Regions from separate parts of the Variovorax sp. PEI5 genome, predicted to be linked through region 1. Evidence: predicted binding sites of a transcription regulator. Region 1 holds the regulator's gene; the other holds the start of a gene.
What was found. Region 1 encodes FNR, which switches genes on or off when oxygen is low (the NO sensors DNR and NnrR bind a similar motif). Its sites were predicted from a motif close to TTGATNNNNATCAA; they were not measured.
Positions count from the first base shown of each region.

Region 1 (14,192 bases):
GCTGCTGGGCGCGACGGTGCGCGAGAACCTGGCGCTGGCCGGCGCCGACATCGACGAGACCGCGATGTGGCTGGCATTGCGCGACGCCGCGCTGGACGAGCGCGTGCGCGCCCTGCCACAGGGCCTGGACACCTGGCTGGGCGAGGACGGCGCGCGGCTGTCGGGCGGCGAGCGGCGGCGCCTGTCCCTGGCGCGGGCCTGCCTGTCCGAGGCGCCCTGGCTGCTGCTGGACGAGCCGACCGAAGGCCTGGACGCCGTCACCGAGGCCCGCGTGGTCGAGCGCCTGGCGCGCCGGCTCGAGCGCACGCGGCAAGGCCTGATCCTGGTGTCGCACCGCCCCGCCCCGCTCGCGCTGTGCCACGACGTCGTCCGCCTGGACGCGTCGCCGGCCCCCCGCCGCCCGGCACGCCCTACAGGACGCGCGAGTACTGCGCGCGCGCCGCGTCGGCCTGCAGGTAGCGGTCGAACACCATGGCGATCGAGCGCACCACGTACCACCCCGATGGCGTGACGACGATGGCGCCCGGCTCCAGCGCCACCAGGCCCTGGTCGGCCATCGGCCGCAGCAGCTCGAGCTCGGCGTGGAAGGCTTTCTCCATGTCGATCAGGCAGGACTGCGCGATGGTCTCGTACTCCACCCGGCCCTGGCACATGAGCGCCATGATGATGTGGCGCCGCGTCAGGTCGTCGCGCGAGCAGGCCAGACCGCGCGCCACGGGGAAGCGTCCCTGGCGCAGTGCGTCGCCCCAGTCGGCGAGCGACTTCTCGTTCTGGCTGTAGCAGCCCGCCACCTGGCCGATGGCGGAGACGCCCAGCCCCAGCAGGTCGGCGGCGGGCTGGTCGGAGTAGCCCTGGAAATCCCGATGCAGACGACCCTGCCGGCGGGCGACGGCCAGGGCATCGCCGGGCAGCGCGAAGTGATCCATGCCGATGTGCTCGTAGCCGGCCGCGCTCAGGCGGCCCGATGCGTTCGCCAGCATCGCCAGGCGCTGCGCGGGTGATGGCAGCGTGGCCGCGTCGATGTGGCGCTGCGGCTTGAAGCGCCGCGGCAGGTGCGCATACGCATAGAGCGCGATGCGGTCCGGGCGCAGGCGGCAGACCTCCTCGATCGTCGTGGCGAAGCGCTCCGGCGTCTGCCGGGGCAGGCCATGGATCAGGTCGATGCTGGTCGAGCGCAGACCGAGCTCGCGCGCCCGCGCGATCAGGCGCTCCACGCTCTCCAGGCTCTGCTCGCGATGCACCGCGCGCTGGACCTCCGGATCGAGATCCTGCACGCCCAGCGACAGCCGGTTGAAGCCCATGGCGGCCAGGCGTTCGAGCCGCTCGGCATCGGCGGTACGGGGGTCGACCTCGATCGACCATTGCGCGTCCGGCTCGATCGCGAACGCCTGGCGCAGCCGTCGCGCCAGCGCCGCCAGCTGCGCGTCGGACAGGAAGGTCGGCGAGCCGCCGCCCAGATGGATGCGCGAGACCGGCGCGCCCAGGCCCAGCGCCCGCTCGTGCAATGCGATCTCCAGCATCAGCAGCCGCAGGTAGTCGTCGGCGCGCTCGTGCCGGCGCGTCACGATCTTGTGGCAGGCGCAATAGAAGCAGACCGACTCGCAGAACGGGATGTGCACATACAGCGACATCGGCCGCGATGCCGTGCCGCGGCCCTCGCGGCGCGCGGCCAGCGCCCGCGCGTAGTCGTCGGCGCCGAAGGCCTCGACGAAGCGGTCGGCCGTCGGATAGGAGGTGTAGCGGGGACCGGGGCCGCCGTAGCGGGCCATCGTTTCGGGTCCGGGATAGGGGCCGGTGCGGATCGGGGAGGGATGCATCGGACGACTGTGCCGCGATCGGCGTCCCATTCCCTTGACCGAAGTCAACCGGGATGCACGCCGTCGATGCATACTGATCGATGCCCATGGACACCCCGCTCCTCACCCCTCGTCCCGTGCCTTCGGTGCAGGCCATGAAGACCGCCTGTTCGAGCTGCAACCTGCGCGAGCTGTGCCTGCCCGTCGCCCTCCAGGACAACGAGCTGGAACGGCTCGACTCGCTGGTGGACCAGCGGCTGGCCGTGCCGCGTGGCGAGACGCTCTATCGCGCCCGCGACCCCTTCCGCTCGCTCTATGCGGTGCGCTCCGGTTTCTTCAAGACCCTGGTGACGACGGCCGACGGCCGCGAGCAGGTCACCGGCTTCCTGATGGCCGGCGAGCTGCTCGGCTTCGATGGCATCGGCACCGATCGCTACAGCTGCGACACGGTGGCGCTCGAGGATTCGCAGGTCTGCGTCATCCCCTTCGAGCAACTGGAGGCGCTGTCACGCGATTTCCTGCCACTGCAGCGCCAGTTCCACCGCATCATGAGCCGCGAGATCGTGCGCGACCACGGACTGATCCTGCTGCTGGGCAGCATGCGCGCCGAGGAGCGGCTGGCCGCTTTCCTCCTCAACCTGACGCAGCGGCTCGCCTCGCGCGGCTTCTCCTCGACCGAGCTGGTGCTGCGCATGACGCGCGAGGAGATCGGCAGCTATCTCGGGCTCAAGCTGGAGACGGTCAGCCGCGCCTTCTCGAAGCTGCAGGACCAGGGATTGCTGGCGGTACGGCACCGGCAGGTGCGCGTGGTCGATCCGGCGGGACTGCGGCGGCTGGTCGACACGCTCTGCTGACGCGCGCGCCCGCACCGGCCGGGTCGCCGGTGGACGGGCGATGCGTTTCCACCATTCGCTGATCTGCGTCAACGTCGCCATGGGCGACTGCGCCTACGCTGCAGGCCTCCTTCACAGCCCGCTGCCTTTCCCATGCTCCGTCCGACGGTCGATGACCTCCCGCCACCCCAGCCCCAGGCCCTGCCGACCGACGCCACACTGCCGCATCGCAAGATCCTGCGCGAATGGCTGCGGCCGTTCGCGCGGCGCAGCACCCCGCGCGCCCTGTGGCTGCTGGGCCTGGACCTGCTGCTGGAGGCGGCGCTCGTCGCGGGCGCGGCGCTGTTCGATTCCCTGGTGCTCCAGACGGCATGCGGCATCCTCGCGGGCCTGGTCATCGGGCGCCTGTTCATCATCGGACACGACGCCTGCCACCAGAGCCTGACACCCCGGCGATCGCTCAACCGCTGGCTCGGGCGCATCGCCTTCCTGCCCTCGCTGACCCCGTACAGCCTCTGGGACATGGGGCACAACGTGGTCCACCACGGCTTCACCAATCTGAAGGGCGTCGATTTCGTCTGGGCGCCGCTGACGCGCGCCGAATATCAGGCCCTCGGTCCCGGCCGGCGCTGGCTGCAACGCCTCTATCGCAGCGGCTGGGCGCCGGGGCTCTACTACCTGCTGGAGATCTGGTGGCACCGGATGATGGCGCGCGACCGGACGGCCCAGACCGAGCGCCCCGTGTATGCGCGCGACTGCCGGCTGGTGACGACCTTCGCGCTGCTCTGGCTGGCGGGCGTCGTCGGCGCCGCCGTCGCGACGGGGCGGGCGCCCGGACACGCCGCCTTCACGGTGTTCGCCGCCTTCGTGCTGCCCCTGCTGGTGTGGTTCACGATGATCGGCTTCGTGGTCTACGTGCATCACACGCATCCGCGCATCTCGTGGCACGACGACCGCGCGGCCTGGCAGCGTGCCCAGCCCTTCGTCTCGACCACGGTGCACCTGGTGTTCCCCTGGCGGATCGGCGCCCTGGTGCACCACATCATGGAGCACACGGCGCACCACGTGGACATGAGCATCCCGCTCTATCGCCTGCGGGCGGCGCAGGCCCGGATGGAGGAACTGCTGCCCGGGCGCATCGTGATCCAGCACTTCTCCTGGCGCTGGTATTTCGCGACGGCGCGGACCTGCAAGCTCTACGACTTCGAGCGCGCCGCATGGACCGACTTCCACCACCGCCCGACCGCGACGCCCCCGCGCCACGCGGGCAGCGCCTGACCGCGATCCCGCGAACGCGCCGGCTCAGGCCGCCGCCGCGACCGGCGGCGCGCGCTCCATCTCGCCTCTGAGCAGCTCGACCATCCGCTCGGCCGCCGGCGACAGGCCGCGATGGCGCGGGCTGACCAGCCCGATCGGCCGCCGCAGCACCGGCGCGCGCAGCTTGCGCCAGACCACGCCGGGGCGGTGCGCCACCTGCGCCGCGAGTTCGGGCAGTGCGCTGACGCCGAGTCCGGCCGCCACCATGGCGGCGATGGTCGCCAGATGCTCGACCTCGTAGCGGGGCGCGAAGCGCAGCTTGTGCGTGAGCAGCGCCTCGTCGGCGTACTGGCGCACGCTGGTGCCCGATGGCATGGAGATGTGCGGCAATGCCGCGATGTCGGCCCAGGCCAGCGCCGTCCGGCCCCGCGCCAGGGCGTGGTCGGCGCCCAGCAGCAGCACGAAGGCATCGCCCGACAGCGGCAGGTAGTCGAGATCGGCATGCGCCGGGTTGGCCGCCGTCAGGGCGAAGTCGACGCGGCCCGCCCGCACCATCTCGAAGGCGGCGGCGGACAGGCTGTCGACCAGCTCGAGCTGCACGCCCGGATGGTCGAGCGCGAAGCTCGCGAAGGCGCGCGGCACCACCGTTGCCGCCAGCGACGGCAACGCGGCCAGCGCCACGCGACCGGTCTGCAGCTCGGTCACGGCGCGCACGCGGCGCACCGCCTCGTCCATCTGGTGGCGCACGAAGCGCGCCTGCTCGGCGAACACCTGGCCGGCGGCGGTGAGCTGGACCGCCCGCGTCGTGCGGTCGAACAGGCGCGTCGCGAGCATCGCCTCCAGGCGCGCCACCGTGCCCGAGACCGCCGACTGCGACAGATGCATCCGCAGCGCCGCGCGCCGGAAGCTCAGGGTCTCGACCAGCGTCAGGAAGACATCGAGTTCCTGCGCGCTCCAATTGATCTTCATGGGTGATCAGTCTATTCAAAAAATCGTCTGGACCTTGCAATCGCGCCTGCCTAGACTGCGCGGCAAACGCACACCAACGAACCGGAGACACAGACCATGAACCCTTCCGTGCAGGCGCGCGGCGCGCGCACCGTCGTCGTCGGCGGCGGCACCATGGGCGCCGACGTCGCCATCGTGCTGGCTCGTGGCGGCGCCCGGGTGACGGTGGTCGAACCCGATCACCACCAGCGCGGCCGGCTGCTGCCGCATGCGAGCACCGAACTGGCCACCGCCGGCCTCGCCGGCCGTGCCGAGCGCATCGACTGCGTGACGCGGCTGGAGGAGGTCGACTGGTCGGGGGTCGCGCTGGTGGTCGAGTGCATCACCGAGCAGCTGGCTCCCAAGCAGGCCCTGTTCGCGCGGCTGGTCGACCTGGCGCCGGCGGACGCGGTGCTGGCCAGCAACAGCTCCAGCTTCCCGATCAGCGCCATCGGCATCGGCCTGGCATCGCCCGGTCGCATGCTGGGCCTGCACTTCTTCATGCCGGCCCACCTGGTGCCCCTGGTGGAGGTGGTGTGCGGCCCGCACAGCGATCCGGACCGCGCGGCCTGGCTGTCGGACTTCATGCGCCGCTGCGGCAGCGTGCCGGTGCTGGTCCGCAAGGACAAGCCGGGCTTCCTGGCCAACCGGCTGCAGCATGCCCTCTCGCGCGAGGCCTTCGCGCTGATCGACGAGGGCGTGGCCTCGCCGGAGGACGTGGATGCCGCCGTGCGCTTCGGCTTCGGCTTCCGCTTCCTGGCCGCCGGCCCGGTGCTGCAGCGCGACCACGCCGGCATCGAGGTCCACTGCGCCGCCGCGGCCACCATGTATCCGACCCTGTCCAACACGCCGGAGCCGGCGCTGGCCCTGCGCGAGCGCGTCGCGCGCGGCGACCTCGGCATGAAGACCGGTCGCGGCTTCTTCGACTGGCCGGAGGACCGGCGCCGCGCCGAACGCATCCGCTACGACACCTTGTTGCGCCAGGGCCTGGCGCTGCTCGCCGCCGAACTGCCCCCGGTCGAGCGCGACGACCCCTCCGCCCCCTCCGCTTCCTCCCTCCCCGATCCACGACCATGACCACCCTCCGGCCGGCGCTCGACGACGCCCTGATCCTCACCGTCGCGCCCAATGGCGCCTACAAGCAGCCCGCCGATCATCCGGCCGTGCCGATCACCGCCGAGGCGCTGGCGGACACCGCCAAGTCCTGCCTGGACGCCGGCGCCGCCATGCTCCACATGCACATCCGCGAGCCCGGCGGGCGCCACAGCCTGGATGCCGAGGGCTACCGGCGGGCGCTCGATGTCGTGCGCCGGGCCGTGGGCGACGAGATGGTGCTGCAGGTCACCAGCGAGGCGGCCGGCCGCTACCAGGCGCCCGAGCAGATCGCGATGGTGCGCGCGCTCCGGCCCGAGGCCGTCTCGATCGGCCTGCGCGAGATCGACAAGCCCGCCATCGGCGAGGCCGGCCTGCGCGAGTTCTTCGGCTGGCTGGCGCGCGAGCGCGTGATGACCCAGGTCATCCTCTACGACGTCGCCGACGTGCGCCGCTGGCAGGCGCTGCGCGCCTCGGAGGTGATCCCCGAGGCGCCGTGGTTCCTGCTGTTCGTGCTGGGCCGCTACACCGCCGGACAGACTTCCGACCCGCGCGACCTGCTGCCCTTCCTGGCCGTCCACGACGACGCCCAGCCCTGGGCCGTGTGCGCCTTCGGCGCGACCGAGAACGCCTGCATCACGGCGGCGGCGGCGCTCGGCGGCCATGCCCGCGTGGGCTTCGAGAACAACCTGCTGCAGAAGGACGGCAGCGTCGCGCCCGACAACCGGGCGCTGGTGCGGCAGGCGGCCGATGCCGCCGCCGCGCTCGGACGTCCGCTGGCCACGGCCCACCAGATCCGCAGCCGCTTCGACGGCCGCTGAGACACGGCCATCCGACGGCCTCCCGGACCATTCGCCACCCGCCACCCACCGGAGACAAGACCATGAGAAGAAGACAACTCCATCGCTGGCTCGCCGCCGGCACCGTGCCGCTCGCCCTGTGGGCCACGACCGGCCCGGTGTTCGCGCAGGCCGCCGCCTATCCCTCGAAGACCATCCGCTTCGTCGTGCCGTATCCGCCCGGCGGTCCGACCGACCTGATGGCGCGCATGCTGGCGCCGGAGCTGCAGAAGCAGCTCGGCGTGTCGGTCATCATCGACAACAAGGGCGGCGCCGGCGGCAACCTGGGCAGCGCCGAGATGGCGCGCCAGGCGCCGGCCGACGGCCACACGCTGCTGCTGGCCGCCAGCGGCCCGATGGCGGTGAATCCGTCGCTCTACCGGAGCATGCCCTTCGATCCGGCCCGCGACCTGACGCCGGTGGTGCAGCTGTCGGCCTTCCCACTGGTGCTCGAGGTCCATCCGTCGCTCAGCGTCGCATCGGTCAAGGACTTCCTGGCCCTGGCCCGGGCCGGCAAGACCGTGCTGAGCTATGCCTCGGCCGGCAACGGCACGCCGCAGCACCTGGCGGGCGAGCTCTTCAACACCATGGCGCGCACGCAGATCAAGCACATCCCGTATCGCGGCGCCGGCCCGGCGCTCAACGATCTGCTGGGTGGCCAGGTCAACGTGATGTTCGACATCCTCGGCAGCTCGCTGCCCTACCTGCAGAGCAACAAGCTGGTGCCGCTGGCCGTGACGTCGCCGCAACGCAGTCCCGCCCTGCCCCAGGTGCCCACGATGGCGGAGGCCGGCGTCAATGGCTACGAGATCACCGCCTGGCACGGTATCGCCGTGCGCGCCGGCACGCCGGCGCCGGTGGTCGAGCGGCTCAACGCGAGCATCAATGCGATCTTCCGCAACCCGGAGTTCCAGAAGCGCTGGGAAGCCATCGGCACGCCGGTGGTGGCGGGCACGGCCGCCAGCTTCGGCGAGCTGATCCGGCGCGATGCCGAGCGCCTGGGCAAGCTGGTCAAGGACGCGGGCGTGACGGTCGATTGAGGAAGAAGGCATTGGCGCTGTTACATCTGGCAGCACATTTCCCTGCATCCATCGGGCGGATGGCTCCGTAGAGACACCACGCACCGCCCGATGTCGGGTGGGCGATGGTGGAGCGAGACGGAGACCCGGACGGGTGCCCGGCTCGCTTCGAGTTCGACGAGATCGTCAATGTTCGCGCCAGCCGCGACACTCATGGAGCCTCCGATGTCTACCGAATCCAAGCTGATCGATGTTCTGCAAACCCGGGCCAAGAAGCTCGAGGACCGGCGCCAGTTCTTCCGCAAGACCAGTGCCGTCGGCGCCGGCGTGGTGGGCGGCATGATCCTGTCGGCCTGCGGAGGCGGCGGCGACGACGCCATCGCCCAGCCCACCACCGGCCCGACCGACGTGGAGATCCTGAACTTCGCGCTCAACCTCGAATACCTCGAGTCCCAGTTCTACCAGTACGCCGTCTTCGGTACCGGCCTGCCGGCGAACCTGCTCACCGGCACCGGCGCGCAGGGCAACGTGATCGGCGGCCGCGCCGTCGCCTTCCGCGACCCGGTGGTGGCGCAATACGCCAAGGAGATCGCCCAGGACGAGATCGCGCACGTCGCCTTCCTGCGCGCCGCCCTCGGCAGCGCGGCCGTGGCCCAGCCGCAGATCGACATCGGCGGCACCGATCCGAATGGCGCCTTCTCGGTGGCGGCACGCGCGGCCGGCCTGGTCGGCCCCGGCGTGGCCTTCGACCCCTATGCCAGCGACGAGAACTTCCTGCTCGGCGCCTTCGTGTTCGAGGACGTGGGCGTGACCGCCTACAAGGGCGCCGCTCCGCTGATCACCAACAAGACCTACCTCGAGGCCGCCGCCGGCATCCTGGCGGCCGAGGCCTATCACGCCGGTCTGGTGCGCACGGTGCTGTACTCGAAGGGCCTGTCGACCCCCGCGCTGCGCACCTCGGCCGATGCGATCTCCAATGCCCGCGACACCCTCGACGGCAGCACCGATGTCGACCAGGGCATCACCGGCACCGATGGCGCATCGAACATCGTGCCGCTGGACAAGGATGGCATCGCCTACAGCCGCACGCCGGGTGACGTGCTGAACATCGTCTACCTCAATGCCGGCGGTGTCTCGCGCGGTGGCTTCTTCCCCACCGGCCTGAATGGCTCGCTGGTGATGAGCAGCGCCTTCGCCTGAGTCGCCTGGGTCGCCTGGGTCGCCTGGGTGGAGCGCACGACCGGCGGCGTCGGGAGGATCCCGGCCACGGCCATCCTCCCGGCGACCGCCGCCCGCGCACGACCCGCACGGGATGGCGCGGCAGGGCTGGGCAGGCAGGATTTCACGAATCGGCGAGCTGCGTGTCCATGGCAACGCTTACTTCGAAAAGTAAACAAATAGTTCCTATATCTGCATGAGCGGTACGGGCAGGATGCATTGCCGGATGGACCCGTCCCGGGGCCATCGCATCATTCCCTCAGAGAGATTCGACATGCCTTCCCTGGAACAGCAGGTGTGCGGTTTCGGCGGCTGCCACCACCCCGGTCATCCCGCTGTCATCGCCGTGCTCATCATGACCAAATACCCCAGCCTGGCCGCCGCGCGGCAGCCGGAGGACGGCCTCGGCTGCCCGATCGTGCTGGCCGATGGCGACATCCCCGGCGCCGTCGAGCAGGTCAGCGTGGCACTGGACATCCTGGCCGGGTTGCGACGCGATGGTCCCGAAGCCGCCTTCGAGCGCGCCACGCTCCAGTGGTCGCGAAGGACCGCGCGGCACTTCCGGGACCGGCACCTGCCGGGACAGCGGCAGGCCGAGAACTTCAGGCACCGATTCCTCGAACTGGCAGCCGGCTGGCCGGCCTGAGCATCGTCGCCAGGCGCCAGGCGCCAGGCGCCTGCCGCCTCGTGCGGCCGGCCATGGCTGGTCACGTGACGTGCGTCATCCCAGCTTCACGGGCTGCCCGGTCGCGGCCGAGCGATAGATCGCCTCCATGATGACGTGATCGCGCACGCCCTCCTCGCCCGGGGTGCGGGGCGCCTGGCCGCTGCGCAGGCACTGCGCGAAGTGGTCGATCTCGGCGGTGAACTGGTTCTTGCGCGGCAGGACGACCTCGTTGTTCGCCTTGTGATCGCCCTGGCGCTGGCCGATGATCAGGCGCTGGCCCTGGTAGTCGTAGGCATTGGGCATCTCCAGGGTGGCCGTCTCCATCTGCAGGCGCTGCCACTTGTCCTCGCGCGCGCCATAGCTGGACATGCATTGCGCCACCAGGCCCGACGGGAATCGCAGCATGAAATTCACCGTCTCCTCGACATCGGCGTAGCGCGGGTCGCCGGGCGGGCTGTAGACATGCGCGAACACCTCGATCGGCTCCTGGCCCGTCACGAAGCGCGCCGTGTTCAGGCAGTAGAGACCGATGTCGGGCAACGCCCCGCCGCCGGCCTGGGCCCGCTTGTGGCGCCACTGCCGCGTGGCGTCGGCCGCCACCGTCTGGACATTGCCGGCGGTGAAACCGACGATGCGTCCGAAGGTGCCGTCCTTCACGAACTGGCGCACCCGCAGGTGATGCGGCTGGTACTGGATGCGATAGGCCACCATCAGGCGGACACCGGCCTTGGCGCAGGCCGCGACCATGGCACGCGCATCGGCGGCGCTGGTGGCCAATGGCTTCTCGCACAACACGTGCTTGCCAGCCGCCGCCGCGCGCTCCACGTATTCACGATGCATGGCGTTGGGCAGCACGACATACACCGCCTGGACCTGTGAGTTGTCGCGCAGCTTGTCGAAGTCGGCATAGCTGTAGCAGGACTCGGGCGCGATGCCGTACTGACGCGCCACCGTCGCCATCTTCTCCGGCGAACCGGAGACCAGGGCCGTCACCCGGGCCTGGCCACTCTCGGCGAATGCCGGCAGCAACTCCTCCAGCGACAACCGGCCGAGGCCGACGATCGCGAAGCCGATGCGTTGCGAAGGAGGCAGCGGTGCCGGCGGCGGCGCGCCCGGGCTGTCGGCCTCGCCGCGCCATGGCGGGAAGACGACCTTGCCGTCCTGGACGCCACCGGTATCGACCGGCGTCGGCCCCGGCAGGCCCTGCGCCGCCGCGGCGCCGGCCGAGAGCACCAAACCGGTGGTGGTGGAGGCGCCCAGCTTGAGCATGGCGCGCCGGTGGAGAGCGGGTCGGAGGGACGGGGACATGGATCGATGGGTCGGATCGAGGAACGGCCGCGTCCGCCAGGGACGGCGCGGAGAGACGGGGACGGCTGGCGGCCCGGGTTCAGCCCTTGGGCGAATTGACCGGCGTGTGATCGTCCTGCCCACGCGGCTGCGTGTTGGGATCGGTGCTCAGGTCCTCGTGCAGCTCGAATGCCGCGGAGTCGTCCTTCTTGGTGGATTCCACCGTGGCGCGCTTGTCGCTCATGCGTTCCTTGGGTGCCGGGCCGCCCACCTCGCCACCCGCCGCGGTGCGCTCGGTGCTGAGTTTCTCGCCGGCGCCGATGTTGTCGGTGCCGCCGCTGGTGGTCGGGCGGGTGCCTTCGCTGCTGGTCGTCATTGATTGGGTATTGCTCATGTCGATCACCTGGGCCGTGGGGCCGTGCTGTGAAAACGTTCACGCTACGGTGCCCGGGGTCGGATGGCGTGTAGGAAGTCGGGCCGAGACGGCCGCGTCGATCGTCCCATGCCGGCGCGGCGGGACACCGGCGGGCCGGCCCGGTGTCAGGGCGTCCGCAACAGCGCGGCGCGGCGCTTGGAGACCAGCGCGCGCAACAGGCGGCGGGCCGCCGGCTCGTAGGTCCGCGCCAGGACGAGGGCCAGTGCCAGCACCAGGGCGAGATACGCCACGATCCAGACGCCGGGACCGACCCCGACATCGAAGCCCAGCCAGCGCGCGACGAACAGGAACCCGTAGAGCACGCCGAAGTGCATCGTGTAGACCGGGAACGAGACTTCACCGAGGACACGCGCCAGGCCCTGGAAGGATCGCGGTGGCGAGAACGTCAGGGCCAGGTACATGACGAGGGGAAAGCACATGAAGATCGCCAGCAGGTCGTGGACGGCGCGCCAACGGTCCGGGACATCGACCACGAACGAGGCGGCGAGTGCCACGACCGCCAGCATGGCCAGCGCCGACACGCGCGTGGCGCGCGGCGCGATCGATCGCGCCAGCACCATGCCCATGACGAAACCGAAGCAGCCGCGCAGCGCGCCCATGGGGATGTCCCGCCACTCCGAGCCACCACCGCTGGAGCCCTTGGTCACGATCATCGTGCCCAGCATGAGCGCCAGCACGCCCGCGCAGATCCGCAGCGAGCGCAACGACATCCTGACCAGGACCTGCGCCCACACCACGTTGACCAGCAGCTCCAGCAGCAGCGACCAGGTCACGACATTGAGCGGCGTGAGCTCATGGGTCAGGGGCGAGGGCAGCAGCAGGCCGTTGAAGGAGGCGCTGATCAGCAGGTCCTGCCACCGCATCGCGCCGGGATGCTCGATCGAGATCTGCATGGCCTTGCGCCCGAAACCGATCACCAGTGCCAGGATGTAGAGCGGATAGAACCGGATGACGCGCTCGATCATGAAATCGAGCGGCGTCATGCCGCGCTCCAGCTTGCCCTGGTAGGCGCGCGTGATCACCACGCCGCTCAGCAGGAAGAAGAAATCGACGGCCAGGTAGCCATGGGCGGCGAAGGTCCCGGCGAAGCCGAGATGGTAGAGGACCACCGCGAGGGAGGCCGTGCCCCGCATCGCGTCCAGTGTCGGCAGCCGGGACGATGGTTGAGCGCGCATGTGCAGTTCCATTCGGGGTGGTGATGCCGGATGTGCCAGTCCCTTCAACGGTGGAACGGGTCGACGGGCGAGGTCGCCGCGATGCCTCGACTCGGTGGATGGAAGCCATGGCCCGCCTGGATGGAGCGATCGCCGACCCAGGGACCACCGTCAGAATTCGAGTGGATCCCGCGCGGTGATCACAACTAAATTATTAAGTTGATCCATATGCCGCATGGCTCGGAAGCGTCTCAAAAGGATCGCTTTCGAACACCCGCGCGAGGCATGAAGCGCGTGGTGCGACTGCCATCGCCTGGAACCGAGGGCGTGCCGGGGAAGGCCGTCGAACCAGTGGCTGCGACTGGATGCGGATGGCGGCCGCGGCTGGCGAGGAAGGAGACGGGAGGCCGGCGCGGTGGCGGTGGCGCTGACGCCACCACGCGGGCGATGCGCGCGGTCCGGTATGCGATGTCCCGGACCGGCGCGGATCGATCAGCTCGGCGTGTTCTGCTTGATGGCCTCGGCGCGCTTGTAGTTCGACAGCGGTGCCGGATCGTCCTCGGCTTCGGCGAGTTGCCGGTTGGCATCGGCGCGATCCTCGGCCTTGTCCTGCTGGTCCAGCGCGGCGATGGCGCGATCGAGCTCGCCTTCGAGCGCGTGCATCGAGGACTCGTAGTCCGGACTGGCGGGATCGGGCAGCGCGAAGCGCTTCTGCGACGACGCGTCGCCCTGCGCCGCGAACGCGGCCCGATGGCGTTCGCGCTCGGCGGACAGCATGCGTGCGGTGCGGGTGGAAGTGGGGGTGGAGGATGGGGTCATGGAAGGAGCTCCTGGGTCTGGATGAATGGGTGGGTCGAAGGCGGCACGATCCGCGCCGCCGGTGGGGCCCGTTGCACTTCTTCCTGGAGTTCTTCTGCGTGCAGTCCGGCTGACCGCCAAGCCGGCGCGTCGCGCGCGCCGACCTGAAGGTTGTGTCAATTTGCCATAGATATGGCCGCGATCCGGGCCGCGAGGCGAAGACGCGGTCATGTCCTGCATCGTCCGCATATCCCGTCCGTCCCGGTCTGTTCCAGGACAAGCAGGCCTTGAGTTGCGCTTTTCGGACCAGTCGCTGAAGGACTCCGTCACGTTTCACCTTAGAGTTTTCCAGCTGAGTACCAAAGCGTGAAATGCTGCCTTGGTCGCGCAGGACACCCCAAAGAAAATTTTGCTTTTCCCAGTGGAACGTCATGATCCTTTCAACTTCTCCGGTGGCGTGGTGCCTCGCGTCGCGTCACGGATGCCACGCCATCGCCATCGCAGCGGCGCATGCCGCCCACGGGAGCTGATCATGGCGCCCTCCCTCCAATTCAATGCCAGCTGGCTGCACCAGGAGAGCGATGGCATCGCCCGCCAGGCCGGGTCGGCGGGCATCGCGACAGCCCCCACCTCCGCCGCTCCCCCACGCTCCATGACCATCGATGCCACCCCCCGGGCAGCCACCGCGCGCACCGATGCCACCGGCGCCCGACAGGCCGAGCACGCCGTGGTGAGCGAACTGCTGCAGATCGCCCGCACCGTCCTGACGCTGGAGATCACCTTCGAGGCCGATCCCACGCGCCCGTCCG
Region 1 is NZ_JBWXPH010000002.1:533,918-548,109, forward strand. Features, by position in the region: gene AC1MLT_RS18895 (ATP-binding cassette domain-containing protein) at 1-511, shown strand, start outside; gene hemN (oxygen-independent coproporphyrinogen III oxidase) at 411-1,817, opposite strand; gene fnr (fumarate/nitrate reduction transcriptional regulator Fnr) at 1,904-2,650, shown strand; gene AC1MLT_RS18910 (fatty acid desaturase) at 2,783-3,907, shown strand; gene AC1MLT_RS18915 (LysR family transcriptional regulator) at 3,932-4,855, opposite strand; gene AC1MLT_RS18920 (3-hydroxyacyl-CoA dehydrogenase family protein) at 4,952-5,950, shown strand; gene AC1MLT_RS18925 (beta-keto acid cleavage family enzyme) at 5,947-6,786, shown strand; gene AC1MLT_RS18930 (Bug family tripartite tricarboxylate transporter substrate binding protein) at 6,849-7,844, shown strand; gene AC1MLT_RS18935 (ferritin-like domain-containing protein) at 8,049-9,023, shown strand; gene AC1MLT_RS18940 (hypothetical protein) at 9,316-9,687, shown strand; gene AC1MLT_RS18945 (Gfo/Idh/MocA family protein) at 9,763-11,016, opposite strand; gene AC1MLT_RS18950 (hypothetical protein) at 11,096-11,371, opposite strand; gene AC1MLT_RS18955 (acyltransferase family protein) at 11,536-12,606, opposite strand; gene AC1MLT_RS18960 (hypothetical protein) at 13,078-13,404, opposite strand; gene AC1MLT_RS18965 (hypothetical protein) at 13,916-14,192, shown strand, end outside.

Region 2 (14,192 bases), 490 kb from region 1:
GTCGCCACGGAACTTGAGGCTCACCATCTGTTCGCGCCCGTCGACCGACAGGTTGACGATCTTCAGGAAGCCCGAGCCGAGGATGTGCAGCCGCTCGAAGACATCGCCGGCGCGGTAGATCACCTCGCCGCCGCGCACCACGCGGCGCTGGCATTGCAGGCGATCGCACAGCAGGCGCAGCGTGGCGATGGTGGGCGGACCCACGGCGTCGGGGCCGGCGGGGGTCCAGGGCGCGGCCGGCCGCAGGATGGGGTTGGCGGTGGCGGCGGTGGCGGGGAACGCGGAGGTCGGGGTGAGCATGGGGAACTCCTGGAAGGTCGTCGGAAGGTCGATGCCCCGATGCTGGGCCGCCCGCCCCTCCGCCGTGGCAATGCCGCGCCGCCATGGGTAACGCCGTGTGAACGCCGTGTGTCCGGTGTATCCGTCCGCATGCCTTGATCCACCGCAACGACCCGGACCGGGAAACGGCCGACGATCGGGACCTCGTCCACTCCCCGGGGGAAACACCATGGCGTTCCTGTCGAACAACGTCGGCTTCGTCGACCGGCTGCTGCGCGTTGGCGTCGGCCTGCTGCTGATCACCCTGGCGGCGACGCGCGAGATCGGCGCGTGGGGCTACATCGGTCTCGTTCCGCTGCTCACGGGCGCCTTCGGGACCTGCCCGCTCTATGCGTGGTGGGGCATCGATACCCGCCGCATCCTGCGGGACTAGCCCCGGTGCCGGCCGCCCCGCTGCCCGAGGGCCTGGATGCCGCCGAGGCGGCGCGACGCCTGCGCCGCGATGGCCCGAACGTGCTGCCGGCGGCGCCCGGCGGCTCGCTGGCGCGCCTCGTCGCTCGCGTGCTGACGCAACCGATGTTCCTGCTCCTGATCGCGACGGCGGCGCTCTACGCGCTGCTCGGCAGCGCGACCGATGCGGCCCTGCTGGGGGTCTCGGTGCTGCTCGTGGGCGGCCTCACGGTGTTCCAGGAACGGCGCACGGAACGCGTGCTGGAGGCACTGAAGGACCTGTCGAGTCCGCGCTGCACGGTCGTGCGGGAGGGCCGGATGCTGAGCATCGCCAGTCGCGACGTGGTGCGTGGGGATCGCCTGATCGTCAACGAGGGCGATCGCCTGTCGGTCGACGCGCGCCTGCTGGAAGCGGCCGGATTGCGCGTCGACGAATCGCAGCGCACCGGCGAACCGGTGCCGCTGGACAAGTCCCCCGGGGGGGCCGGCGACAGCGGCTGGCTCTTCGCCGGCAGCCTGGTCGTGCAGGGCGAGGGCACGGCCGAGGTCGCGCGCACCGGCGCCCACACCCTGCTGGGAGCGATCCACGGCTCGATCGCCCTGCTGACGCCACGCGACAGCCGGCTGCAGCGGGAACTGCGGCGCCTGGTGGTCGGGGTGGCCTGGCTGGCGGCCTTCACCTGCCTGGCCGCGGCGGCCGTCTTCGCGCAGCGCGATGGCTCGTGGACGCAGGGTCTGCTGGTCGGCCTGACCCTGGCGATGTCGCTGATCCCGGAGGAATTCGCCGTCGTCTGGAGCGTGATGCTGGCGATCGGGGCCTGGCGCCTGGCGCGCCTGAACGTGCTGACGCGCCAGCCCCAGGCGATCGAGGCCCTGGGCACCACCACGGTCCTGTGCGTCGACAAGACCGGCACCTTGACGCACAACCGCATGACGCTCGTCGCGCTGCACGATGGCGACCAGAGCATCGAGCCGGGCGGCGGGATCCAGGCGCCGGGCCTGCGCCGGCTGCTGGCCGGCGCCCGCCGCGCGAGCGGACCGGAGGGCATCGAACCCATGGACCAGGCGGTGCGCGCCGCCGCCCGGGCGGCCGGACTGGAGGCGGACGAGTCCGGCTGGACGCCCGGACCGCACCGGGGCATCCGCGCCGGCTCGCCCATGGTGATCCACTGGTGGAACGCGCCGCGGGGCGCGTCCCGTCACGTGGTCGTCAAGGGCGCCCCCGAAGCCGTGCTCGCCTGCTGCGACGCCGACGCGGACACGCTGCGCGGACTGCGCGAGACCGCCGACCGGTGGAGCGCCCAGGGGCTGCGGGTGCTGGCCGTGGCCGAGGGTTGCGCCGCCGGCCCCGGCCCCGGCGCCGATGCCGCGCTGCCCCCGGCGCCGCGCCTCGAACCACTCGGCCTGCTCGGCTTCGCCGATCCGCTGCGCGCGGAGGTGCCCGCCGCCATCGAGGAATGCCACGCCGCCGGCGTGCGCGTGATCATGATCACCGGCGACGGCGCGCTGACGGCGCGGTCGATCGCCCGCGACGCCGGCCTGGTCGACGACACGGCGGCCCGGGTGCTGACCGGCGCCGAGCTGGATGCGCTGGACGACATCGCGCTCGGCCGCTGCCTGCGCGAGGTGAGCGTGTTCGCGCGGATCGATCCGGCGCAGAAGCTGCGGATCGTGCAGCTGCTGCAGCAGCAGGGCGACGTCGTCGCGATGACCGGCGATGGCGTGAACGACGCGCCCGCGCTGAAGGCCGCCGACATCGGCGTCGCCATGGGGCGGCGCGGCACCGACGTCGCGCGGGAAGCCGCCTCCCTGGTCCTGCTGGACGACAACTTCGCCTCCCTGGTCGAAGCCGTGCGCGCCGGCCGGCGCATCTTCCTCAACCTGCGCAAGGCCCTGGGCTATCTGTTCGCGGTGCATGTCCCCATCGTCGGCGTGGCCCTGATGCCGGTGGTCCTGGGCGGGCCGGTCCTGCTGCTGCCGCTGCACGTGGTGCTGCTCGAGCTGCTGATCGACCCGGCCTGCTCGCTGGTCTTCGAAGCCGAGGCGGCGCCCGAGGACGGCATGCGGGTGCCGCCCCGGCCCCGCGACGAGCGGCTGTTTCCACTCGCCACGGCCATCCGCGCGCTGGCCCTGGGCCTGCTGGCCTTCGCCGGGGTGGCCGCGGTCCAGGGGGCCCTGCGCCTGTGGAGCGACGCCAGCGTCGAGGAGCTGCGCCGCGCCAGCCTGGGATCGATCGTGCTGGGCAACCTGCTGCTGCTGGTGTGGTTCCGGGCGGCGGGGCTGGCCCGCCTGGCGACCAACCCGGTCTTCAATGCCCTGATCGTCGGTGTCTGCCTGATCTGGCTGGCCCTGATGCTGGCACCCGGCGCCGGCGCGCTGCTGGGCCTGCCCGCCGAGTCCTCGCCCTGGGCCTGGGCGGTGCTGGCGCCGGCGCTCTGGGCCGCCTGGCAGCTCGCCCACCGCCATGGCCCCGGCGCCACGGCGCCACGGATTCACTGAGGAGGCCGCAGGCCCGCCGGGACGGTGAAACGTTCCGCCTCGGCCCGGGCGGCCTCGGGCGCCCGCACGAGCAGCACCGGGACCGGGGAGTGGCGCAGGATGTGCTCGGCGCTGCTGCCCATGACCCAGCGGCCCAGGCCGCGGCGTCCATGCGTGCCGAGCACGATCAGCTCGGCGTCCGATGCCACGGCCTCGGCGATCACCTGCTCGTGCACCGACCTGCGGAAGCTGTCGAGCAGCACGCAGTCGGCCGGCACGCCGGCGTCGGCCGCCTGGTCCCTGGCCTCGGCCAGCAGCCGCTCGCCCGTGCCGCGCAGTTCGCCGAGCCAGTCGCCCGAAGGGCCGGCGTATGCGTCCATGGCGAGCGCGCAGGAGAGTTCGTCGATGACGTGGACCAGCCGCAGGCGCGCGCCGATCAGTCCGGCCAGCCGGATGGCTTCGCGCAGCCCCCGGCGCGAGGTCGAACTGCCGTCGACCGGAACGAGGATCCTGCTGTACATGATGTGCTCCCTGACGTGGATGGAAAGGGTCCAGTCTGCGCAGCCGGGCGGCCCCGCGCCCTGATGCCGATCAAACTCCCGGCCCGGCGGAACGCGGTGGCTTGACATGGAGCAAGCTCGCGCGGCGCCGGATGCGCGACCCTCCGAAGATGCAGATGCCCGCCACCTCCACCCACGACGCCCTCACGACCATCCGCCGGGAACATGCCGCGCTCAGGGCCGTGCTGCGCGCCCTCGTGATGCTGCTCGAACGCCATCGCCGGGAGGGCACGGCGCCCGATTTCGCGCTCCTGCGTGCGATGCTCTTCTATGTCGACGAATTCCCCGAGCAACGTCACCACCGCAGGGAGAGCGAGGTGCTGTTCCCCAAGCTGCGCGCGCGCACGCCGCTCGCGCGCGAACTGCTCGATCGGCTCGATCACGACCACGCCTGGGGCGAACGCCGGATCCGCCACGTCGAGCACGCGCTGCTGGCCTTCGACATGCTGGGCGAATCCCGCCGGCGGGCCTTCGAGATGGCGGTCGACGACTATGCCGACTTCTACCTGCGTCACATGGCGCTGGAGGAGCGCGAGATCCTGCCGCTGGCCGAGCGCGTGCTGACGCGGGACGACTGGGACGAGCTCGACGAGGCCTTCGCGCGCAACCGCGACGCCCTGGCCGGCCAAGCGTCCGATGCCGTCTACGACGGCTTGTTCGCGCGCATCGTCTGCCTGCTGCCCGGGCCTACTTGACGACCAGTACCGGCTTGCCCGACAGGGCCAGCACGCGTTGCGCCACCGAGCCCAGCAGCAGGTCGGCCATCGCGCCGCGCCCCTTGGCGCCCACGACGACGAGGTCGAAGGCGCCCTGGTCGGCGCAGCGCACGATCTCCTGCGCCACGTGGCCGATGCGCAGTTCGACGTCGTGCGCCACGCCGGCCTCGTCGAGCAGCCGGAGGGCGGCCTCGACGTCCTTCTCCCCGAGTTCGCGCAGGTAGTCGTCGACCTCCGCGCGCCCCACCAGCGAACGCGCATGGCGCAGCGCCGTGTCGTCGTGCACGCTGATGAGCGTGATGCGGTCGCGCGTGCGCAGCCGCCGGTCGAGCTGGATGGCGTATTCGACGGCCCGCAGCGCGGGTGCCGAGCCATCGGTGGCGACGAGGATTCTCATGATGTGATGCTCCGTTGGAAGAATGGCCAGCCCGTGCGGGCTGGGTCCATTCTTGGGCGCGAGCAGGTGGCGGCGGCTGATCGAGATCAAGGTTTCGACCGATCGGGTGCCTGCCGGCCCGGCGGCGGCCGCGGCGCCTCACTCGTCGGCGGCCACGCGCCAGAAGTCCTCGGCGGTCCTGCCGATCGGCTCGAGGTCGCGATACAGCCGGATCTCCAGCGGCACGTTCCAGTCGTCGTCCGCGGCACGCGCGAGGCGGCCCTGGTCCAGGTCCTCGGCCACCAGGGTCAGCGGCAGCCAGGCGACGCCACGGCCTTCCAGCGCCATGGCGCGCAGGAGCGACGCCAGATGCGCCGTGAAGGCCACCGGGCCGGCCAGGGCGTCGAGCTTCTGGCGGATCAAGGTCCGCATGATCCGGCCCAGGCCGGACTCGTCGGTGTAGAGCAGCACCGGCACCCGCGAGCCGGCGGCGCGCGCGAGCGCATGGCGCGGCCGGCCGTCGGCATCGGCCGCCGACACGGCGATCAGGAGGTCCTCGCCGATGCGGATCGACCGGTGGGGCTCGCGGTCGAGTTCGCCCGGGACCTCGGGGTGGGCATGGCTCAGCACGAACTGCACCTTGCCCTGCGCCATCAGCAATTCGCAGCGTTCCAGGACATCCGAGCGCAATTGCGTCGGCCCCAGGGTGATGCGGGTCTCGAGACTGCGGATCCAGCGCGGCCAGAAGGTCGTCGACAGCGCGTGCGTGCAGGCCATGCGCAAGGTGATGGAACTGGCTTCGGAGATCCTGCGGGCGTCCTCGGGGATGCGGGTCACGCGGAGCATCAGGTCCTGCGCGATCCCGACGAACCAGTGGCCGACCTCGGTGAGCCGGGCCGGCTGCGAGTCGCGATCGAACAGGTCGGCGCCGAGCCATTCCTCCAGGGCCCGGATGCGGCGGCTGAAGGCGGGCTGCGAACTGTGCCGCTCCTCGGCCGCGCGCGAGAAATTGCCCGTGGCGGCCAGCGCCATGAAGTCGTCGAGCCAGATCAGGTTCATGGGCGGTTCGTCCAGCGCATGGAAGTTGAGGAAATGAGCATTGGCCGGGCGGATCGATCCGGACGACCATCCGGTCCTTCCCTCGAACCGTCCTGGAGACCGCCATGAAGATCGTCGAAATCCGCGAGAAGACCCTGCCCATCAGCTCGCCCATCCGCAACGCCTACATCGACTTTAGCAAGATGACCCTGAGCCTGGTGGCCGTCATCACCGATGTGATCCGCGACGGCGAGCCGGTCGTGGGCTATGGCTTCAACTCCAATGGCCGTTATGGCCAGGGCAAGCTCATGCGCGAGCGCTTCATCCCGCGCGTCATGGAGGCCGACCCCGCCTCGCTGGTCGACGACGCCGGCACCAACCTCGATCCGCACCGGATCTGGAACGCGATGTTCACCAACGAGAAGCCCGGTGGCCATGGCGAGCGCTCGGTGGCGATCGGCACCATCGACATGGCGGTCTGGGACGCGGTCGCCAAGATCGAGGGCAAGCCGCTGTTCCAGCTGCTGGCCGACCGCTACGGCGACGGCCGGCCCGACCGCAGGATCTTCGTCTACGCCGCCGGCGGCTATTACTACCCGGGCCAGGACCACGGGAAGCTGCAGGACGAGATGCGCAGCTACATCGACCGCGGCTACACGGTGGTGAAGAAGAAGATCGGCGGCGCCTCGCTCGACGAGGACCTGCGGCGCATCGACGCGATCATGGAAGTGCTGCAGGACGGCCAGAAGCTGTGCGTCGACGCCAACGGCCGCTTCGACCTGGAGACCGCCATCGCCTACGCCAAGGCGCTGTCGCAGTACGACCTGTTCTGGTACGAGGAACCGGGCGACCCGCTGGACTTCGAGCTGCAGGCGGCGCTGCGCAATTTCTACAAGAACCCCATGGCCACGGGCGAGGACCTGTTCTCCATGCAGGACGCGCGCAACCTGATCCGCTATGGCGGCATGCGCCCGGACCGCGACTGGCTGCAGTTCGACTGCGCGCTCAGCTATGGCCTGGTCGAGTACCTGCGCACGCTGGACATGTTGAAGGAGCACGGCTGGTCGGCCAGCCGCTGCATCCCGCACGGCGGCCACCAGATGTCGCTCAACATCGCCGCCGGCCTGGGGCTGGGCGGCAACGAGAGCTATCCCGACCTGTTCCAGCCCTTCGGCGGCTTCCCCGATGGCGTCAAGGTCGAGAACGGCTTCGTCACCCTGCCCGACCTGCCGGGCATCGGCTTCGAGGGCAAGGCCGACCTGTACCGCGAGATGCGGGCCCTGTCGGCCTGACATCGGTCACCGTGGCGGGGCCCACCCGAGGGGGCCATGGCATCGATGCCACCGCGAACCCGACCGGTTCACGCCGCCGCCCTCGCGGCGGCCCGGTCGCGCGCGTCGAGCGCGGCCAGGACCGCGTCGATCGAGCGCTGCTGGGCCGCCTCGTAGAGCGCGAACTCGTCGAGCACCGGCGCGCCGAGATCGCGCTCGAAGGCCTCGCGGGCCTCGTTGGCCCGGTAGCTGCGCTGCTCGGTGCCGCCCAGGTTGGACTGGAAGATGCCGGCGGCGCTGACCGGCAGGAAGTCCTCGTAGACGATCGGCTCGGCCCGCACGGCGCCCGCGGCCACCAGCGTGTCGAGATCGCGGCTCGCCCCGGCCCCGGCCGCCGGATGGTCGGCCACCAGGTAGTAGCGGAAGAAGGCCAGGGCGTCGCGGCGGATCGTCTCGAGATCGTCCGGAAAGGCGCCGAAGGCAGCGGCCAGGCGCGCGTCGTATGCCGTGCCGGCCGCAGCGGCCGGCGCGGCATCGCGCACGCCGGCCAGCAGGTGGTCGTAGAGGGCGCGGCCGGCCCGCGTGAGGGCCATGCCACGCTGCTCGATCTCGCCGAAGCGCGCGGTGTGGCGCCCGGCCTCGTCGGCGCCGGCGAAGCGCACGGTCTCCTGCAATGCCTTGAAGCTGGTCTGGCGCAGCAGGATCGGATGGCGGCGCCTCGGCGGGCCCTCGACGACATCCTTGGCCGCGATCCCGCGCCGGGGCATCCCGGCCTGCGCGGCGTCGATGTCGAGCACGCGGGGCGTGAGGTGGTTGATGTGCGGCCCCCGGAAGCAGACCACGTCGGCGATCAGGCGATGCGCGTCGTGCAGCCGCGCGTAGGTGGATGCGTCGACGGTCGACTCGCCATGCCAGCGGAAGGTCTCGCGCACCTCGGCGACGAACTCGTCGGCTTCGCCATCGGTCAGGCCGCCCGCCGACTCGGCCAGCGCCGTCAGCGCCAGCGCGCGCGGCGTGAAGATGGCGCGCCGCGCGAGGATGCGCGCGGCCTCCTCGCGCAGCGCGACGTCGCTGATCAGTTCGAGGCGCAGCAGCGAGGTGAAGAGCCGGAACGGATTGGCCGCCAGGGCCTCGTCGGTCATCGGCCGGAAGGCCGTCGAGTGGACCGGCACCCCGGCGACCGAGAGGTCGTAGTAGCCCACCGGCCGCATCCCCATGACGGCGAAGATGCGCCGCGCCTGGGACAGCTCCCGCGCGCTGCCCAGCCGGATGGCGCCATGGCGCTCGACATGCAGCCGCTCCAGGTCGCCGGCGCGCGCCAGGGCGGCCTCCAGCCCGGGCGCCTCGGCCAGGTGCCGGGCGTTGATGTCCGCCACCAGGTCCAGCAGGGTGCCGTATTGCGGCACCTCGCGTCGGTACATCTCCGACATGGCGCCGGAGAAGCGGGAGCGGATGGCGTCGGGCGCGACGAGGACGGCGTGGGAGGCGGACATGGGTTCCTTGAGGGGCGAGCGTCGGAGGGGCCGGACCTTCCCGCGAGATGTCGGGCGGTTCATTCCCCGATCTCACAGCCTGGCCGACCACGGTTGTCATTCTGTGAACGACGGCGATGCCGGTCAAACGATGAATCGACGCTACTTGATGAGCCAATAGAATGACCTCGCCATGGCCATGTCCCGACGTTTCCTGCCGCCGATGGCCGCGCTGTGCGCCTTCGAGGCGGCGGCCCGGCATCGCAGCTTCACCGCCGCGGCCGCCGAGCTGCACCTGACGCAGAGCGCGGTGAGCCGGCAGATCCGCCAGCTCGAGGACCTGCTGGGCGGCGAGCTCTTCGTCCGCGAGCGGCAGACGGTGTTCCTGAACCGGGCGGGCGAGGCCTATGCGCGCGAGATCCGCGAGGCGCTGCGCCAGATCTCCGGCGCCACGCTGGGCTTCCGCGCCAATCCCCAGGGCGGCACGCTCAACCTCGGCATCCTGCCGACCTTCGGCACGCGCTGGCTGGCGCCCCGGCTGCCCGATTTCTTCGCCCGCCATCCGGGCGTCACCCTGAACCTGAGCACGCGGCCGGAGCCCTTCGACTTCCAGTCCGGCTCGATGGACGCGGCGATCCACTTCGGCGCGCCGCACTGGCCGGGCGCCGAGCTCGACCTGCTGATGAGCGAGCAGGTCGCTCCCACCTGCAGTCCCGGCCTGCGCGAGCGCCATGCCTTCGCGACGCCACGCGACCTCCTGAGCGCTCCCCTGCTGTACCTGGAGAGCCGGCCGGATGCCTGGGAACGCTGGTTCGAGGCCATGGGCATCGCGGTGACCGAGGCGCCCGGCATGCGGGTCGACCAGTTCGCGCTGGCCGCGCAGGCCGCCATCTCGGGACTGGGCGTGGCATTGCTGCCGCAGTTCCTGGTTCGGGCCGAACTCGAGCGCGGCGACCTGGTGCTGGCCATCGACGCGACGGTGCCGAGCGACGCCTGCTACTACCTGGCCTGGCCATCGAACCGCGCCGGCCATGCGCCGCTGGAGGCCTTCCGCGCCTGGCTGATCGACGTGGCACGCAGCGACACCGGCTGACCGCGCACCGTTTGCCGCGGTCGCTGGCCGCCGAGGGCATCGGCGCGCAGGATCCGGGCACCCAGTCGTCTCGGCTGGACATCGGGTTCCTCACCCGGGTGGCGGCGGCGGACGCGTGGCGTTCGAGCGCGCGGACACCCTCGAAGGCCTCTACGACCCAGCGCGTGGCTACTGATCGACGAACACCGATGCGCACTCGCGTCGATGCATGCCGACGGGTCCGGCTCAGGCCAGTCCCATGGCGCTGGCGGCCACCAGGGCGTCGTTGAAGAAGGCGAACTCCGTGCTCAACTGCCGGTCGTGGAGATCGAACAGCGCGTAGCCCGGCACCAGCGGTTCAGGTGGCGACCGACCCTCGGCGGCATGGACCAGGACCTCGACGACATAGACGACACCGAGCTGGACCTTCACGCGACGATCGGACACTGTCATGCGGACTCCATGGACGCCATCGGCACCGCGCGATCGACGGCGTCGATCCTCGTCGCGGCGCGCGATGCATGGATCACGCTCGGATGGCCACGCCCAGTATCCGGAGCCTGTCTGAATCCCGCGTGAATGCATCCGGCGTCGAATGCGGATCAACCGCCGAGCACCTGCAGGTTGCCCGCGCCGGGCAGCACGCGCAACGTGCGCGCGACCCTGGCCGAATGGTCGCGGCTGAGGATCGTGCTCACCTCGACATAGTCGCTGCGCGCCTCGCCCGGGGTCAGCGTCAGCACCACATAGCCGCGCTTGCTGGTCTCGGCATAGCGCAGGTCGTCGACCATGCGCCGGAAGCCATCCGAGAGCACGTCGTTGGCGATCAGCGGCAGCACCCGCTCGAAGCCCGGGGAGGACACGGAGGGCACGGCGAACTCGACGCCGACGCGGCGCCCGGCCATGTCGGTCAGGTCGCCGGCCCAGGCATTGTGGGTGTCGCCGGCCAGCGAGATCAGGTTCTTGCCCTGGTCGCGCGCCAGGCCCAGCACGGTCTCGCGCGCGGCCGGATAGCCATCCCAGGCATCGAGGTTGTAGGGCGCCTTGGGCTGGGCGATCAGGGCCTTCTGGCTGTCGCTGCGCGCCACCTCCGGGGTCGACAGCGCCAGCAGGTAGGCGCCCAGCGTCTCGGGCGTGATGGCGCTGGCCACGCTCAGCGGCAGGGCCATGCGCGTCATCAGCACCTGCTGGCCGAGCACCTGCCAGGTGGCGGCCGAGGCGGCCATGCGGCCCGCCAGCCAGTCGACCTGCGCCGCGCCGAGCAGCTGGCGCGTGGGCGATGCCGCCTCGCCCGCGAGGTACTCGTCCAGGTCGAGTTGCTTGTCGCGGCCGATGAGCCGCGTGTCGAGCATGTGCAGCGACGCCAGGGTGCCGATGTCGAAGGAGCGATAGATGCGCAGCGGATTGGCGGGATCGGGCAGCCGGGTGGGCAGCCATTCGTGATAGGCCTGCACGGCGGCGGCGCGGCGCGCGGCGAAGGCGCCTTCGGTGGCCTCGTCGTGGTTGCCGGCGCCACCGGACCAGGCGTTGTCGGCCAGGTCGTGATCGTCCCAGACCGCGATCATCGGCAGGCTGGCATGCATCGCCCGCAGGTCCTCGTCGGTGCGGTACTGCGCATGGCGCTGCCGATAGTCCTGCAGGGTGAGGATCTCGCGATCGGGCGACGACACGCGATCCAGCGCGATCGCCAGCTGCGAGGCATAGCCGAGCGGTCCGAACTCGTAGATGTAGTCGCCCAGGTGCAGCACCAGGTCGAGGTCGGTGCGCGCGGCGATCTCGGCATAGACGTTGAAATAGCCGGCCGGGAAGTTGGCGCACGACACCACCGCCAGCCGGGCCTGCGCCACGCCGCCCACCGGCAGGGTCTTGGTGCGACCCGCGGGCGAGCGGTCGCCGCCGAGCGCGAAGCGATAGAAGTAGACGCTGCCCGGCTGCAGCACCGAGGCATCGACCTTGACGGTGTAGTCGCGGTCCGGTCCCGTGAGGGCGCTCCCGCGCGCGACGATCACACCGAAGCCCGCGTCGCTGGCCACTTCCCAGTCGACGCTGAGATTGCCCGGTGCCGCCGGGGTCACGCGGGTCCAGAGGATGACCCGGTCGGCAAGCGGATCGCCACTGGCCACGCCATGCTTGAAGACCGTGGCGGAGCCCTCGGGCGGGCGGCCGCCACCGCCGTCGGCGCCGCTCGCGCCCCCGCCCCCGTCGCCACCTCCGCCGCAGGCCGAGAGGCTCAGCCCCCCGCTCGCGAACATCGCGAACAGCACCGCGCTGCGCATCAGCGAGCGGCGGCCGCCATCGGCGACGCGCGCGATCGCAACGGGTTTCAGGGCGTCGTCGTCGACGCCATCGCGGTCCTTTCGACCAGGGGGGAATTGCATGAGTGACCTCGTGGGGATATGGATTCTTCTGTCCGAGCGGTCCTTCGACGACTCGATGCGAGGGGAGTGAGCGTGCAGGATAAATGCGGTGGATCGACCATCGCGAAATCCATCGGACTGCGGCTTCGTGTGATGGATTGCTCAATCGACAAGAGCGATGCAATGCGGTGTGAATGCCCACGCCCGCCACGTAGGCGGGACCGCACAGGCATTGTTCGCGATGGCTTTCCGCCATGTCGGACCCGCGCCCTTGGCAGCGCCGAGCGACGCGACGACGGTCGGGATTCCATCAACCCCTTGGAGACAAAGACCATGAACGACATGAACGACGACCGCAACGATCGGAAGACCGGCGATGGCACGGCGACCGGTGTCGGTGCCGCCGTGGGCGGCGCGGTGGGCGGTATCGCGGGCGGCGCGGCCGCCGGCGCGGCGATCGGTGGCATGACCGGCCCCGTGGGCGCCCTCGTGGGCGCCGCGGTCGGCGTGGTGGCGGGGGCGCTCACGGGCAAGTCCGTCGCCGCCGACCCCGTCGCCGAGGACGCGTACTGGAAGGACAACTACGCGACGCGTTCGTACGTCGGCAGCGGCTCGACCTACGACGACTACGGTCCGGCCTATGGCTATGGCGTCAATGCCCGTTCACGGCATCCGGACCGCCAGTTCGACGACGTGGAAGCGGATCTCGGGCGGGACTGGAACAGCGCGCGGGGATCGTCGTCGCTGGACTGGGACCGTGCCAAGCACGCCACGCGCGATGCCTGGAATCGCGTCAGCGACCGCGTGGAGCGGGCGGTGCCGGGGGATTCCGATCGCGATGGCAAGTAGGGCCGTCGTCCCTGAACGGGGCAACGGCCCGGGTCCTCATTCGGCCTGGACGCCGGCGGCCTTGATGACCTTGCCCCAGTCCTCGACCTGGCTGCGCACATAGGCCTGGAACTCGGCCGGCGCCATGACCGCCACGTCGGCGCCCTGATCGGCGAAGCGCCTGGCCAGGTCGGGCGAGGCCAGGGCCTTGGCCACCTCGGCCTGCATCCGGTCGATGATGGCCGGCGGCGTGCCCTTGGGCGCGGCGATGCCGAACCAGTTGGTGGCCGTGAAGTCCTTGAGTCCGGCCTGTGCGCTGGTCGGCACGTCGGGCAACGCGGCCAGGCGCTGCGGCGAGGTCACGAGCAAGGCCCGCGCCTTGCCGCCCTTGACCTGGGCGATGGCCGTCGGCGCCGCCGTCACCAGCACGTCGACCTGTCCCGACACCACCCCCAGCATGGCTTCGCCGGCACCCTTGTAGGGCACGTGCGTGAGCGAGAGCTTGCCGTTCTGCTCGAGGAGTTCGCCACCCAGGTGGGTCGAGCTGCCGACGCCGCCGGAGCCGAAGGTCAGCTGGCCCGGATTCTTCCGGGCCGCGTCCAGCAGGTCCTGCATGGTCCTGTAGGGCGAGTTTCCGCCGACCATCACGACCAGCGGCGTGTTGACGATCCGCGTCACCGGCACCAGCCCGGTGGCGTGGTCCCAGGGCAGCTTCCTGAACAGATGCGGCAGCATCGCGTAGGTGGTGTCGTTGATCAGGAAGGTGCTGCCATCGGGCGCGGCCTTGGCCACGTAGTCGGAGCCGATGGTCCCGCTCGCGCCGACCTTGTTCTCCACGTAGAACGACTTGCCGGTCTGTTCGCTGAGCTTCTGCGCGATCTGGCGCGCCGCGTAGTCGGTGGTGCCAGAGGGCGAATAGGGCACCACGAGGCGCACCGGGCGATCCGGCCAGGAGGTCTGGGCCAGGACGGGGACGAGCGCGCCCGACAGCGCCAGCGCCGCGCAGACGCGGCCGAGGATCTTCTTCATGGGGTCTCCGATCGGAAAAGGGGGATTCACTGGTCCGGCTTCACGCCCGTGCTGCGCACGATGCCGCCCCACAGGGTGTGCTCGGCCTTGAGGTACCTGGCCGCGCTCTCCACGCTGCCGCCCACGGGCAGGCTGCCTTCGGCGTGCAGCTGCGCGATCGTGTCGGGCCGGGCCAGGGCCTTGTCGACGGCCGCGTTGAGCTTCCTGACGATGTCCGCCGGCGTGCCCGCCGGCGCGACCAGGGCCTTCCAGTCGAGCGCCTCGAA
Region 2 is NZ_JBWXPH010000002.1:44,901-59,092, reverse strand. Features, by position in the region: gene AC1MLT_RS16780 (Crp/Fnr family transcriptional regulator) at 1-300, opposite strand, end outside; gene AC1MLT_RS16775 (YgaP family membrane protein) at 509-712, shown strand; gene AC1MLT_RS16770 (cation-translocating P-type ATPase) at 718-3,228, shown strand; gene AC1MLT_RS16765 (universal stress protein) at 3,222-3,728, opposite strand; gene AC1MLT_RS16760 (hemerythrin domain-containing protein) at 3,884-4,462, shown strand; gene AC1MLT_RS16755 (universal stress protein) at 4,455-4,880, opposite strand; gene AC1MLT_RS16750 (LysR family transcriptional regulator) at 5,019-5,918, opposite strand; gene AC1MLT_RS16745 (mandelate racemase/muconate lactonizing enzyme family protein) at 6,023-7,189, shown strand; gene hglS (2-oxoadipate dioxygenase/decarboxylase HglS) at 7,258-8,661, opposite strand; gene AC1MLT_RS16735 (LysR family transcriptional regulator) at 8,834-9,733, shown strand; gene AC1MLT_RS16730 (hypothetical protein) at 9,959-10,165, opposite strand; gene AC1MLT_RS16725 (alkaline phosphatase D family protein) at 10,315-12,090, opposite strand; gene AC1MLT_RS16720 (hypothetical protein) at 12,403-12,918, shown strand; gene AC1MLT_RS16715 (Bug family tripartite tricarboxylate transporter substrate binding protein) at 12,955-13,926, opposite strand; gene AC1MLT_RS16710 (Bug family tripartite tricarboxylate transporter substrate binding protein) at 13,953-14,192, opposite strand, start outside.
Region 2: a site for FNR is predicted at 4,957-4,970, ahead of AC1MLT_RS16755 (universal stress protein). Genes of this name have one in related genera too.